2 regions of the Ensifer sp. ZNC0028 genome follow, and region 1 is predicted to be linked to the other one. Evidence: riboswitches for the same ligand, from Rfam matches in the RefSeq annotation. Region 1 holds a riboswitch; the other holds the start of a gene.
What was found. A riboswitch is a leader RNA that binds a small molecule or an ion and turns the genes downstream of it on or off. The one in region 1 is predicted to bind FMN.
Positions count from the first base shown of each region.

Region 2: it holds a riboswitch for FMN, as region 1 does, so the genes downstream of both, L981_RS02945 (DMT family transporter) here and L981_RS11925 (6,7-dimethyl-8-ribityllumazine synthase) in region 1, are expected to answer to the same signal.

Region 1 covers NZ_JTLA01000046.1:20,441-26,367, forward strand. The annotation lists gene L981_RS11910 (triose-phosphate isomerase) at 1-54, shown strand, start outside; gene L981_RS11915 (RpiB/LacA/LacB family sugar-phosphate isomerase) at 97-540, shown strand; gene L981_RS11920 (low temperature requirement protein A) at 752-2,035, shown strand; gene L981_RS11925 (6,7-dimethyl-8-ribityllumazine synthase) at 2,400-2,873, opposite strand; FMN riboswitch at 2,968-3,118, opposite strand; gene L981_RS11930 (TfoX/Sxy family protein) at 3,273-3,614, opposite strand; gene L981_RS11935 (ABC transporter ATP-binding protein) at 3,711-4,772, opposite strand; gene L981_RS11940 (iron ABC transporter permease) at 4,783-5,565, opposite strand; gene L981_RS11945 (ABC transporter permease subunit) at 5,562-5,927, opposite strand, start outside.
Region 2 covers NZ_JTLA01000009.1:146,933-152,859, forward strand. The annotation lists gene lon (endopeptidase La) at 1-2,069, shown strand, start outside; gene hupB (DNA-binding protein HupB) at 2,290-2,565, shown strand; FMN riboswitch at 2,689-2,871, shown strand; gene L981_RS02945 (DMT family transporter) at 2,959-3,873, shown strand; gene L981_RS02950 (esterase-like activity of phytase family protein) at 3,941-5,927, shown strand, end outside.

The sequences.
Region 1 (5,927 bases):
TGGGACGTGAATGGCTATCTCGACATTCTGCAGCGCGTCGCCAAGGCGATCTGAGCCTCCGGCCGTTGCAGCTCAAGAAGAACGAAAGGAACAATCATGAAGATTGCAATTGGAGCCGACAGCGCCGGCAAGCCCCTGCTGGATGTCATTGCCGCCCATCTGAGCGGCCGCAGCGACGTGGAAGTCGTCGACCTCAGCCAGTCCGGCTTCTATGCGGACCTCGCGCAGAACCTGGCGCAGCAGGTTGTCGAGGGCAAGCATGACCGCGGCATCCTGTTCTGCGGCACCGGCATCGGCGTGTGCATCTCCGCCAACAAGGTGCCGGGCATCCGCGCGGCGCTGACGCACGACACCTATTCGGCCGAGCGGGCGGCAAAGTCGAACAACGCCCAGATCATCACCATGGGCGCCCGCGTCATCGGACCGGAGCTGGCAAAGTCGATCGTCGACACCTGGCTCGCCTCCGAGTTCGACCCGAACGGCTCTTCGGCCGGCAATGTCGAGGCGATCAACCGCCTGGATGCGGCGCGGGCCGGTTGAGGAAAAGGGCGGACGGCTTGCCGTCTGCATCCGGTTCCCGGTTCAAGGCCTACCCAATCTCGCGATGCCGTTGATCCTCCCTCAGGCATCGTGACGACACGCCCGGCAGCGATGCCGGGCGTTTTCATGTCCGGTCTTGTGCTTCGTCTTGACGAGGCTTCTGCAAATATTTGAATATTCTTGCGGATCGTCAAATGAGGGACGCTGCCGCATGAGTGAAACCACCTTGACTGAGCCGCATCAAAGCGCGCACCACCACGTGGCGCGCATGAGCGGCCGCGACACGCATGAACATCACCGGACCGCGACGACGCTCGAGCTGCTGTTCGACCTGACCTTCGTCATTGCCTTCAGCCTGGCTGCTTCGCAGCTTGCCCATTTCCTTGCCGAGGGGCACATCTTTGCCGGCCTCTTCGGTTTTGCACTTGCGACCTTTTCCATCTGCTGGGCCTGGATCAATTTCAGCTGGTTTGCCTCCGCCTATGACACGGACGACTGGATTTTCCGCGCCGTTACCATGGTGCAGATGGTCGGCGTGCTGATCCTTGCGATCGGCCTGCCGCCGATGTTCGAGTCGATCGACAAGGGCGCGCATCTCGACAATGGCATCATGGTGCTCGGCTACGTCGTCATGCGGGTGGCGATGCTCTTCCAGTGGCTGCGCGCGAGCCGTCAGGACCCGGCACGGCGCAATGCCTGCCTCACCTATGTGAAAGCGATCAGCGTCGCCCAGATCGGCTGGATCGTGCTGATCTTCGTCGACTTCTCGCTGCTGGTGACCTTCGCCATGGTCGTCGGGCTCACGGCGATCGAGATGCTCGGCCCCTATTTCGCCGAGACGCGCGACGGCGGCACGCCCTGGCACGCGCACCACATCGCCGAGCGCTACGGGCTTCTTGCCATCATCGCCCTTGGGGAAGGGGTCGTCGGCACGGTCGCCTCGATCTCGGCCGTGGTCGAGGGGCAGGGCTGGGACCTCAACGTCGCACTCGTCTGCCTCGCCGGCACGGGGCTCACCTTCGGCATGTGGTGGATCTATTTCCTGCTGCCGAGTGCGGAGATCCTACACCACTACCGTCTCAAGCGGGCCTTCGTCTGGGGCTACGGCCACATGCCAATCTTCGCATCGATCGTCGCCACCGGTGCCGGCCTGCATGTGGCGGCCTATTACATCGAGCACAAGGCGCATATCGGTTCGGTCGCAACGGTGCTGACGGTGGCGGTGCCTGTCGCGTGCTACATCGGGCTGCTCTACGCGATGTACGCCTATCTCATGCAGCAGGTGGACCGCCTGCATCTCTGGCTGCTCGCGGGCACGGCAGTGGTGCTTGCTGCGTCAGTGGTCGCGGCGATCGCCGGGCTCGACATGGCCAAGTGCCTGATCATCCTGATGCTGGCACCGGTCGTCACCATCGTCGGCTACGAGGTGGCGGGGCACCGCCACCGCATGGCGGCTCTGGAGCGCAGCCTGCACAAGGGCGAGGCGGCGCATTGATTTTGCGAGTCGAAACAGCGGGTTATCGACGGAGATTGCCGGCTTGATTCAGCTGGTTCAGATGTTGATTCAATGGGTGTGCTGATGATTGGTTTAAGTCGGCGATTGTCGATTGCCCCTCACCCTAGCCCTCTCCCCGCAGGCGGGGAGAGGGGACGAGTTCTCTCGCCAGCCCGTGCTTCTCAGTCCAGGCGGACCTCGTCCTCGAAGGTGAAGGGCGACACGAGCGCCGCGCGTGTCCTTCTCCCCGCGTGCGGGGAGAAGGTGGCGGCAGCCGGATGAGGGGCAAGCCCTCACCGGGCGGATGAGGGGCAGCCGCCATTGCGACGCCGTCAGACCGGCTGATGTCGGAGCCCGCAGCCGATCAGGCGTTGAGCAGCGCCAGCTTGGCGCGGGCGTCGAGGATCTGGGCGCAGGCGTTGGCCGCCTCCGTACCCTTGGTCACGAAGTGCTCGCGGAAGAAGGCGATCAGCGGTTCGCTTTCCTGGAAATTATGCGGCGTCAGCACGGCGGAAAGCACCGGCACGTTGGTGTCGAGCTGCACGCGCATCATGCCGTCGAGCACCGTGCCGGCGACGAAATCGTGGCGGTAGATGCCGCCGTCGACGACGAAGGCGGTGCCGAGGATCGCGGCATAGCGGCCGGTTTTGGCCAGCGTCTGTGCATGCAGCGGGATTTCGAGTGCGCCCGGCACGTCGAAGATCTCGACATCGGCCGCCGAGCCGCCGAGCTTCGTCCATTGCGCAACAAAGGCATCGACGCAGCGGTCGACGATATCGGCATGCCAACGGGCACGAACGATCGCGATCTTGGCTGTGGGGTGGGAAAGAATGGTCATGGTCTCAAGCCTTTCAGGGTTTGGCGTTTTTCCAATGATCCCGTCGGGCGAACATGCATGCGCGCGAGGTCCCTTCGCGGGAACCCACGTTGCTGCTTGCTCTCTTCCATCCGGACTGTGACCGTCGGCTCCGGAATCTGACCGGATCTGCTGACCCCTGGAGCGTAAGCTCCAAGGCGCTCGCGGGCTTCGGCCTTGCGACCGCTACCGCCGGTGGGGAATTTCGCCCCGCCCTGAGAACAACGCGACTATATAGGGCGACCGCGCGCGGTCAAACGCACGGTGCGACGAAAATGCCGGAAATCACGACAGATTTTTGCTTGTACGACGGAGCGACGGCAAATTCGTTCCCCGAAGTTGAGCCGTCTCGGCCGGTGGTCGAGAGCGGATGCGCGATGATCAGCGCAGATCGTCGTCTTCGGCGGCAAGCGCGCGATTGGCCCAATGGAGCAGTGCATCCCGGTCGTCGAGACAATCCTGCGGCGCTTCGTAGAAGCGATGCACGACCACCGTCTTTCCGCCCTTCGCGTAGCTGAAGGGCTGGCAGCCCTCGGCAACGAGCGCATCTTTCAGCGCCCGATCGACCCGAAAGTAAAGGCGATCCTTGATGTTGACGGCAAAGCGCTTGTCGGCAACGAGATAGGCCCAACCGCCGAAGAAGCGGTCTATCTGGACGGGTCCGATGTCGGAGAGCTCATCCTGGATATGCCTGACGAAGGCACTCGGCTCGGCCTTGGCCATGATCGCAATCTCGCGGTTTCCGGCTTAGTACAATGAGGCGTGGAATGACCGCTGGCGCCATAGGCGCCAGCGTCAGGAGCGGTTTGCTTGGGCTTTCTATTCGCGAATGACCAACAAGTCCTTGGCGGCAAAGCGCAGCGTGACGTTGTCGCCGGAAACCGGCGGGGCGACGCCCGGATTGTTGAACATGTCGAAGGAGATGACGTCGCCGCCGACGCGAAGGCGCGTACGGATGACCGAGCCGAGGAAGCTCGTCGAGACGACCTCGCCGGCTAGCGACGTGTCGCCCTTGGCACCTTCGGCGATCGAGCCTGCTTCGGGACGCAGCGCCAGCGAAATGCTGTCGCCGCCCTTCATGCCGGCAATCGGGTCCTTCAGCGCCACCTGCTGGTTGCCGATGGTGACCGAGCCTGCGGCCGGGTCCGCAACCTTGCCTTCGATGATGCTGAGCGTGCCGACGAAGGACGCGACGAAGCGGGTCGCCGGCGTGTTGTAGATCTCGAAGGGGGTGCCGATCTGGTCGGCACGGCCGGCATTCATGACCACGATGCGATCGGAGATCGACAGCGCCTCTTCCTGGTCGTGGGTGACGAAGACGGTGGTGATGCCGAGCTGCTGCTGGATCTGCCGGATTTCCTCGCGCAGCGACACGCGGATCTTGGCGTCGAGCGCCGAGAGCGGCTCGTCGAGCAGCAGCACCTGCGGCTTGACCGCAATGGCGCGGGCAAGCGCAACGCGCTGCTGCTGGCCGCCGGAGAGCTGGTAGGGGAAGCGGTCCGCCAGGTGCTCGAGCTTGATCAGCCCGAGCATCTGCTTCACCCTCGCGTCGATCTCCGACTTGTCAGTGCCTGCGATCTTCAGACCGAAGGCGACGTTGTCATGCACGTTCATGTTGGGAAACAGCGCATAGGCCTGGAACACCATGCCGATGTTGCGCTGGTTGGGCTTCAGCGAATTCTGGTCGCGGCCGTTGATGACGATCTGGCCGCTGGTCGGCGTCTCGAAGCCGGCGATCATGCGCAGCACCGTCGTCTTGCCGCAGCCCGATGGCCCGAGGAACGAGACGAACTCGCCCTTTTCGATGTTCATGTTGAAATCATGCACGACCTGAACCGGGCCGAAGGACTTCTTGATGCTGGTGAGTGACAGGAAACTCATGGGTCGGTCCTCAGGCCTTTGGAGGCGCGCTTTTCTGGAAGCGCGAAACGAGCTGGATGAGGCCGAGGCAGCCCCAGGTGATGCCGAATGCGATGACGGCGAGTGCGGCCGGCTCATAGGCGCGGTTGGCACCGAGAAGCTGCATGTACGGGCCGAAAGCCGGGCGGTTGAGCAGGGCGGCCATGGTGAACTCGCCGATGACGATGGCAAAGGTCAGGAAGGCGCCCGAAAGCACGGCGACGAGCACGTTCGGCAGGATGATCTTGGCAAGGATCGCCACCCAGCCGGCGCCAAGGCTCTGTGCCGCCTCGGTCAAGGTGGCGACATCGATGGTGCGAAGACCGGTGTCGACCGCGCGGTACATGTAGGGAAGTGCCAGCGTCGCATAGCCGAACATCAGCAGGATGTTGGTGCCGGTCAGCGAGCCCGTCAGCGGCAGCCAGCTCGAGGTGTTGTAGAGCCGGATGTAGCCGAAGACGATGACGATCGCCGGGATGACCAGCGGCAGAAGCGTGATGAACTCGATGATGGGACGCAGGCGCGGCAGCTTCAGCCGCACCCAATAGGCCGTCGGCACGACGAGCAGCACGCCGAAGAGGATGGTGAACAGCGCCTGCATCACCGAATAGGTGAAGGTCTCCTGGAAGCGTGGGTCGGCGAAGACCTTGGCGTAGGCGTCGAAGGAATACTCGCCGCGACGCATCTTGAGCGAGAAATTGGTCATGCCGATGAGCGGCAAGATGAAATAGAGGAGGCCGAAAACGAGGGCTCCCCACGCCCAGATCTTCTTCATTTCAGCCACCTTTCGCTGCGGCTGCGCAGCCAGATATAGATCGCGTTGGCGATGCCTGTGACGACGATCATGCCGAAGGCAAGGGCGTAGCCGAGATGAGGATTGCCGAGCACGTCGCCGCGGATCTGGGCGAAAAGCAGGATCGGGACGATCGACAGCGACGAGCCGGTGAGCGCGATCGCGGTCGCAACGGCGCCGAAGGCATTGGCAAACAGCAGCGCCAGCGTGCCGAGCAGCGATGGCAGCAGGATCGGGAAGGCGACCATGCGCCAATATTGCAGGCCGGTCGCGCCGAGGATTTCTGCGGCCTCGCGCCATTCGCGCTTCAGGCCGTCGAGCGCCGGCGTGATGATCAGGATCAT
Region 2 (5,927 bases), on a different contig from region 1:
ACACGCTGAGCGAGCCGGAGGAAGACCCGGTCGAGATCGAGGCGCTCAGCCGCTCGGTCGTCTCCGAGTTCGAAAGCTACGTGAAGCTCAACAAGAAGATCTCCCCCGAGGTCGTCGGTGTTGCCAGCCAGATCGAGGACTATTCGAAGCTGGCCGACACGGTGGCTTCGCACCTTTCGATCAAGATCGTCGAAAAGCAGGAAATGCTGGAGACCACCAGCGTGAAGATGCGCCTGGAAAAGGCGCTCGGCTTCATGGAAGGCGAGATCTCCGTCCTGCAGGTGGAAAAGCGCATCCGCTCGCGCGTCAAGCGCCAGATGGAGAAGACCCAGCGCGAATACTACCTCAACGAACAGATGAAGGCGATCCAGAAGGAACTCGGCGACGGCGAAGACGGCCGCGACGAGATGGCCGAGATCGAAGAGCGTATCGCCAAGACCAAGCTTTCCAAGGAAGCGCGCGAAAAGGCTGACGCGGAGCTGAAGAAGCTGCGCCAGATGAGCCCGATGTCGGCGGAAGCCACCGTCGTTCGCAACTACCTGGATTGGCTGCTCGGCCTGCCCTGGGGCAAGAAGTCGAAGATCAAGACCGATCTGAACCATGCCGAGGAGGTGCTCAACGTCGATCACTTCGGCCTCGACAAGGTCAAGGAGCGCATCGTCGAGTATCTTGCCGTGCAGGCGCGTTCGACCAAGATCAAGGGCCCGATCCTGTGCCTCGTCGGCCCTCCGGGCGTCGGCAAGACCTCGCTTGCGAAGTCGATCGCCAAGGCGACCGGCCGCGAATACGTGCGCATGGCACTCGGCGGCGTTCGTGACGAAGCCGAAATCCGTGGCCACCGCCGCACCTATATCGGCTCCATGCCGGGCAAGGTCGTCCAGTCGATGAAGAAGGCGAAGCGGTCCAACCCGCTGTTCCTGCTCGACGAAATCGACAAGATGGGCCAGGACTTCCGCGGCGATCCGTCGTCGGCGCTGCTCGAGGTGCTGGATCCGGAACAGAACTCGACCTTCATGGACCACTACCTGGAAGTCGAATACGACCTGTCCAACGTGATGTTCATCACCACCGCCAACACGCTGAATATACCGGCGCCGTTGATGGACCGCATGGAAGTGATCCGCATCGCCGGCTACACCGAAGAGGAAAAGCTGGAAATCGCCAAGCGGCACTTGCTGCCGAAGGCGATCCGCGACCACGCGCTGCAGCCGAAGGAGTTTTCGGTCACCGACGGCGCGTTGATGGCGGTCATCCAGACCTACACCCGCGAAGCCGGTGTGCGTAACTTCGAGCGCGAGCTGATGAAGCTCGCCCGCAAGGCCGTGACCGAGATCATCAAGGGCAAGGCGAAGAAGGTCGAAGTCACCGCTGCCAACATCAACGACTATCTGGGCGTTCCGCGCTTCCGCCACGGCGAAGCCGAACGTGACGACCAGATCGGTGTTGTCACCGGTCTTGCATGGACCGAGGTCGGCGGCGAGCTGCTGACGATCGAAGGCGTCATGATGCCCGGCAAGGGCCGCATGACCGTCACCGGCAACCTGCGCGACGTGATGAAGGAATCGATTTCGGCAGCGGCGTCCTATGTCCGCTCGCGCGCGATCGACTTCGGCATCGAGCCGCCGCTGTTCGACAAGCGTGACATCCACGTGCACGTGCCGGAAGGTGCGACGCCGAAGGATGGCCCGTCGGCGGGTGTCGCGATGGCAACGACGATCGTGTCGATCATGACCGGTATCCCGATCTCCAAGGATGTCGCCATGACCGGCGAGATCACGCTGCGCGGCCGCGTGCTGCCGATCGGCGGTCTTAAGGAGAAGCTCCTGGCAGCGCTTCGGGGTGGCATCAAGAAGGTGCTGATCCCGGAAGAGAACGCCAAGGATCTCGCCGAGATCCCGGACAACGTGAAGAACGCGCTCGAAATCATCCCGGTTTCGCGGATGGGCGAAGTGCTCGAACACGCTCTGGTGCGCATGCCGGAACCGATCGAATGGGACCCGGCAAACGAGCCGGCAACCGTTGCACCGGTTGATTCGCAGGACGAAGCAGGCTCTTCGATCGCCCACTGACGGGTGCTCGAAAAAGGGCGCCGCCGGCTCGCGCGGCGCTCATTTTGCAGAAAAATTGGGAAGACCGGCCATTGGCCGGTCTTTTTTGTTGTAAAAGCGCCCTGCAAGCCTTGCATTCCAAGGGATTAGGCGCAATTGGGAAAGGCAAGACGCGGGCGAAGCGCAAGCCGCCGCGCCTTAAAACACAGTCGTTTCGAACCAATCTGAAAGGGGTGGAAACATGAACAAAAATGAGCTCGTGTCTGCCGTTGCTGAGAAGGCCGGACTTTCCAAGACCGACGCATCTTCTGCAGTTGATGCAGTTTTCGAGACCATCCAGGCTGAGCTGAAGAACGGCGGCGACATTCGCCTGGTCGGCTTCGGCAACTTCTCGGTTTCGCGCCGCGAAGCCTCGAAGGGTCGTAACCCGTCCACGGGCGCGGAAGTTGACATCCCGGCACGCAACGTGCCGAAGTTCACGGCCGGCAAGGGCCTGAAGGATGCCGTCAACGGCTGATGAGATTTGCTTGGCGGCCGGACACGAGGCCGGCAGTCCAGGTATTCGAGGGTTCGGCGCAAGCCGGACCCTTTCGCATTTTGGGGCAGCCCTTGCGGGTACCCGCCATTTGCTCTAGGGCTTGCCCATTCTCAGGGCGGGGTGAAACTCCCCACCGGCGGTAAGGGCATGAGAGCGCGGCGTCTTGATGGCACGCGAAGATGGCCCAAGCCCGCGAGCGCCTCTCCTCGATTTTTGGGGGGAGGGTCAGCAGATCCGGTGCAACTCCGGAGCCGACGGTCATAGTCCGGATGAAAGAGAATGGTCGCCGGCACGAAGGGCAGGGATGCCCGGCGTCGTGTCGTGCGCTCATGCGTCCTGATTTGTGTTTGGTCCGCATTCAGGGTGCATGACATGAATCAGACTTCCCTCGGTTTTTCCTCCTCGCGCGCCATGGCCGGAGCCGGCTTCATGGTTCTGGCCGGGATCGCCTTTGCCGGCCTCAATGTCGTCACCCAATGGCTGACGATGAAGCTCGGTTTCCCGGCCACCGCCATGGCGTTCTGGCAATATGCCTTCGCCTTCCTCTTCTCGCTGCCGTTTCTGCGACGCGCCGGGCTGTCGGCCATGCGCACCGACTATCCCTGGCGCCACGTCGTGCGCGTGGTGCTGGCCGCCTTCGGGGTCGGGGCATGGGTCTCGGGGCTAGCGCACGTGCCGATCTGGCAGGCGATCGCGCTGGTCATGACCTCGCCGTTCTTCATCATCCTCGGCGCCCGCCTGTTTCTCGGCGAACGTGTCGGTGCGGCGCGCTGGGCGGCAACCGCGGTTGGCTTCGCCGGGGCGATGATCATTCTCGAACCCTGGTCGGACAGTTTCAGCTGGGCTGCTCTTCTGCCGATCCTCTCGGCGCTTTTGTGGGGGGCTTCGTCGCTCATCACCAAGAGCCTCACCAGTCTTGAGCGCCCCGAAACGATCACGGTCTGGCTGCTTGTGCTTCTGACGCCGATCAACGGCGCCATGGCGCTTTCGGCCGGTTTCACCGTGCCCGATGGCGCAGCGCTCGGCTTCCTGCTGCTCGCCGGGATCCTGACCGTCGTCGCGCAGTATCTGCTGACGCTTGCCTATACGGTTGCCGACGCCGCCTATGTGCAGCCCTTCGACGACCTGAAGCTGCCGCTCAACGTCTTTGCCGGCTGGCTGGTTTTCGGTTACGCGCCGACGGGGTATCTTTGGGTCGGCGCGGTGCTGATCCTTGGCGCTTCGCTGTTCATCATGCGCAACGAGATGCGGCTCGAGCGCGCCGCTCCCGCAACCGGAACGGTGTAAAACCCGAGCGTTGTCATTCGGCTGTCATCGGCATCGCGCAGAACCCCCATGTTTTCAGTGTTCGCACATGGGGGATATCATGACCATCACTTCGCGCGTGACCGCGCTCGCGGCCGTTCTTCTTGCCTCCGCAGCATTTCCTGCGGCGGCCGAGCCCGTCTTCAACCGCATTGCATCCTTTGCTGTTGCCGATAACTTGCCGCAAGGCGATGCGCGCAAGGCGCCGACATCCGCCGAAATCATCACGGCCAGCGAAGACGGCAATCTGCTCGTCTATTCCGACAGCCCGGGCAAGCGCGTCGGCCTGATCGACATCACCGATGCCAAGGCGCCCAAGGCAGCCGGCACGGTTTCCTTTGACGGCGAGCCGACCTCCGTCACCATCGCCGGTGCAAAGGCACTCGTCGCGGTCAACACGCGCGAGAGCTTCGTCAAGCCGTCGGGGCTTCTGGCGATCGTCGATCTGGCGTCGAAGAAAGTCGATGCGACCTGTGATCTCGGCGGCCAGCCGGATTCGATCGCCGTCAACAAGGACCGCACGCTTGCTGCCATTGCGATCGAAAACGAGCGCGATGAAGAGCTGAACGATGGCAAGATCCCGCAGATGCCGGCCGGCGACCTCGTTATCCTGTCGCTGAAGGATGGTGTTGCCGATTGCGGTTCGCTGAAGCGCGTGACGCTGACCGGTCTTGCTGAAATCGCCGGTGAAGATCCGGAGCCGGAATTCGTTTCCTTCAACGGCAAGGACGAGATCGCCCTGACGCTGCAGGAGAACAACCACATCGTCATCATCGACGGCAAGACGGGAACGGTGAAGACGCATTTCTCTGCCGGCACTGTCGACCTCAAGAACATCGACACCAAGCGCAACGGCGCGATTGCCTTCAAGGACGAGCAGCCGGGCCGCAAGCGCGAGCCCGATGCGGTGAAGTGGCTTGACGACAACCGCATCGTCGTTGCCAACGAAGGCGACTATGAAGGCGGCGCGCGTGGCTTCACCATCTTCGACACGACCGGCAAGGTTCTCTATGAGGCGGGCGCCAGCTTCGAGCATGCAGTCGCCGCGATCGGCCACTATCCCGAGAAGCGCTCTTCGGCCAAGGGCGTCGAGCCCGAGGGCCTGGAAGCGGCGAAGTTCGGCGACGACAACCTGTTCTTCGTGCTGGCCGAGCGCGCTTCGATCGTCGGCGTCTACAAGGACACGGGCGCCGAGCCCGAACTGCTGCAGCTTCTGCCGTCGGGCATTTCGCCGGAAGGCGCCGTCGCGATCCCGTCGCGCAATCTCTTTGCGACCGCAAACGAAGTCGATCTCGTCGAGGATGGCGGCGCACGCTCGCACGTCATGATCTATGAGCGTGCTGAGGGCGAAGCAGCCTATCCGCAGATCCGCTCCGCCGAGAAGGACGGCCTGCCGATCGGCTTCGGTGCGCTCTCCGGTCTCGTTGCCGTCGCCGACAAGCCCGGCTTCCTGCGCGCCGTCAATGATTCGGTCTATTCGTCGCAGCCGACGATCTTCACCATCGACGCTACCCAGAAGCCGGCACTGATCACCGAAGCGCTCGCCATCACCCGTGACGGCGCACCGGCTCAGAAGCTCGACATCGAAGGCATCGCCAATGACGGGGAAGGGGGCTTCTGGCTCGCGTCGGAAGGCAACTCCGACAAGCTCTACAGCCACGCGATCTTCCACGTGAACAAGAAGGGCGAGATCAAGAAGGAAATCGCCCTGCCGGAAGCGCTGCGCGCCGGCGAAACCCGCTTCGGCTTCGAGGGCATCACCGTTGTCGGCGAAGGCGACGAGCAGACGCTGTGGATGGCTGTTCAGCGCGAGTGGAAGGATGACGAAAAGGGCTTCGTCAAGCTCGTCTCCTACAACCCGAAGAGCGAAGAATGGGGCGCGGTGCGCTACCCGCTGGAAAAGGCCGGTGACGGCTGGGTCGGCCTGTCGGAAATCTCCGTCCACGGCGACTACGCCTACATCATCGAGCGCGACAACCTGATCGGCCAGGCTGCCAAGCTCAAGAAGATCTATCGCGTTGCGCTGTCGGAACTGA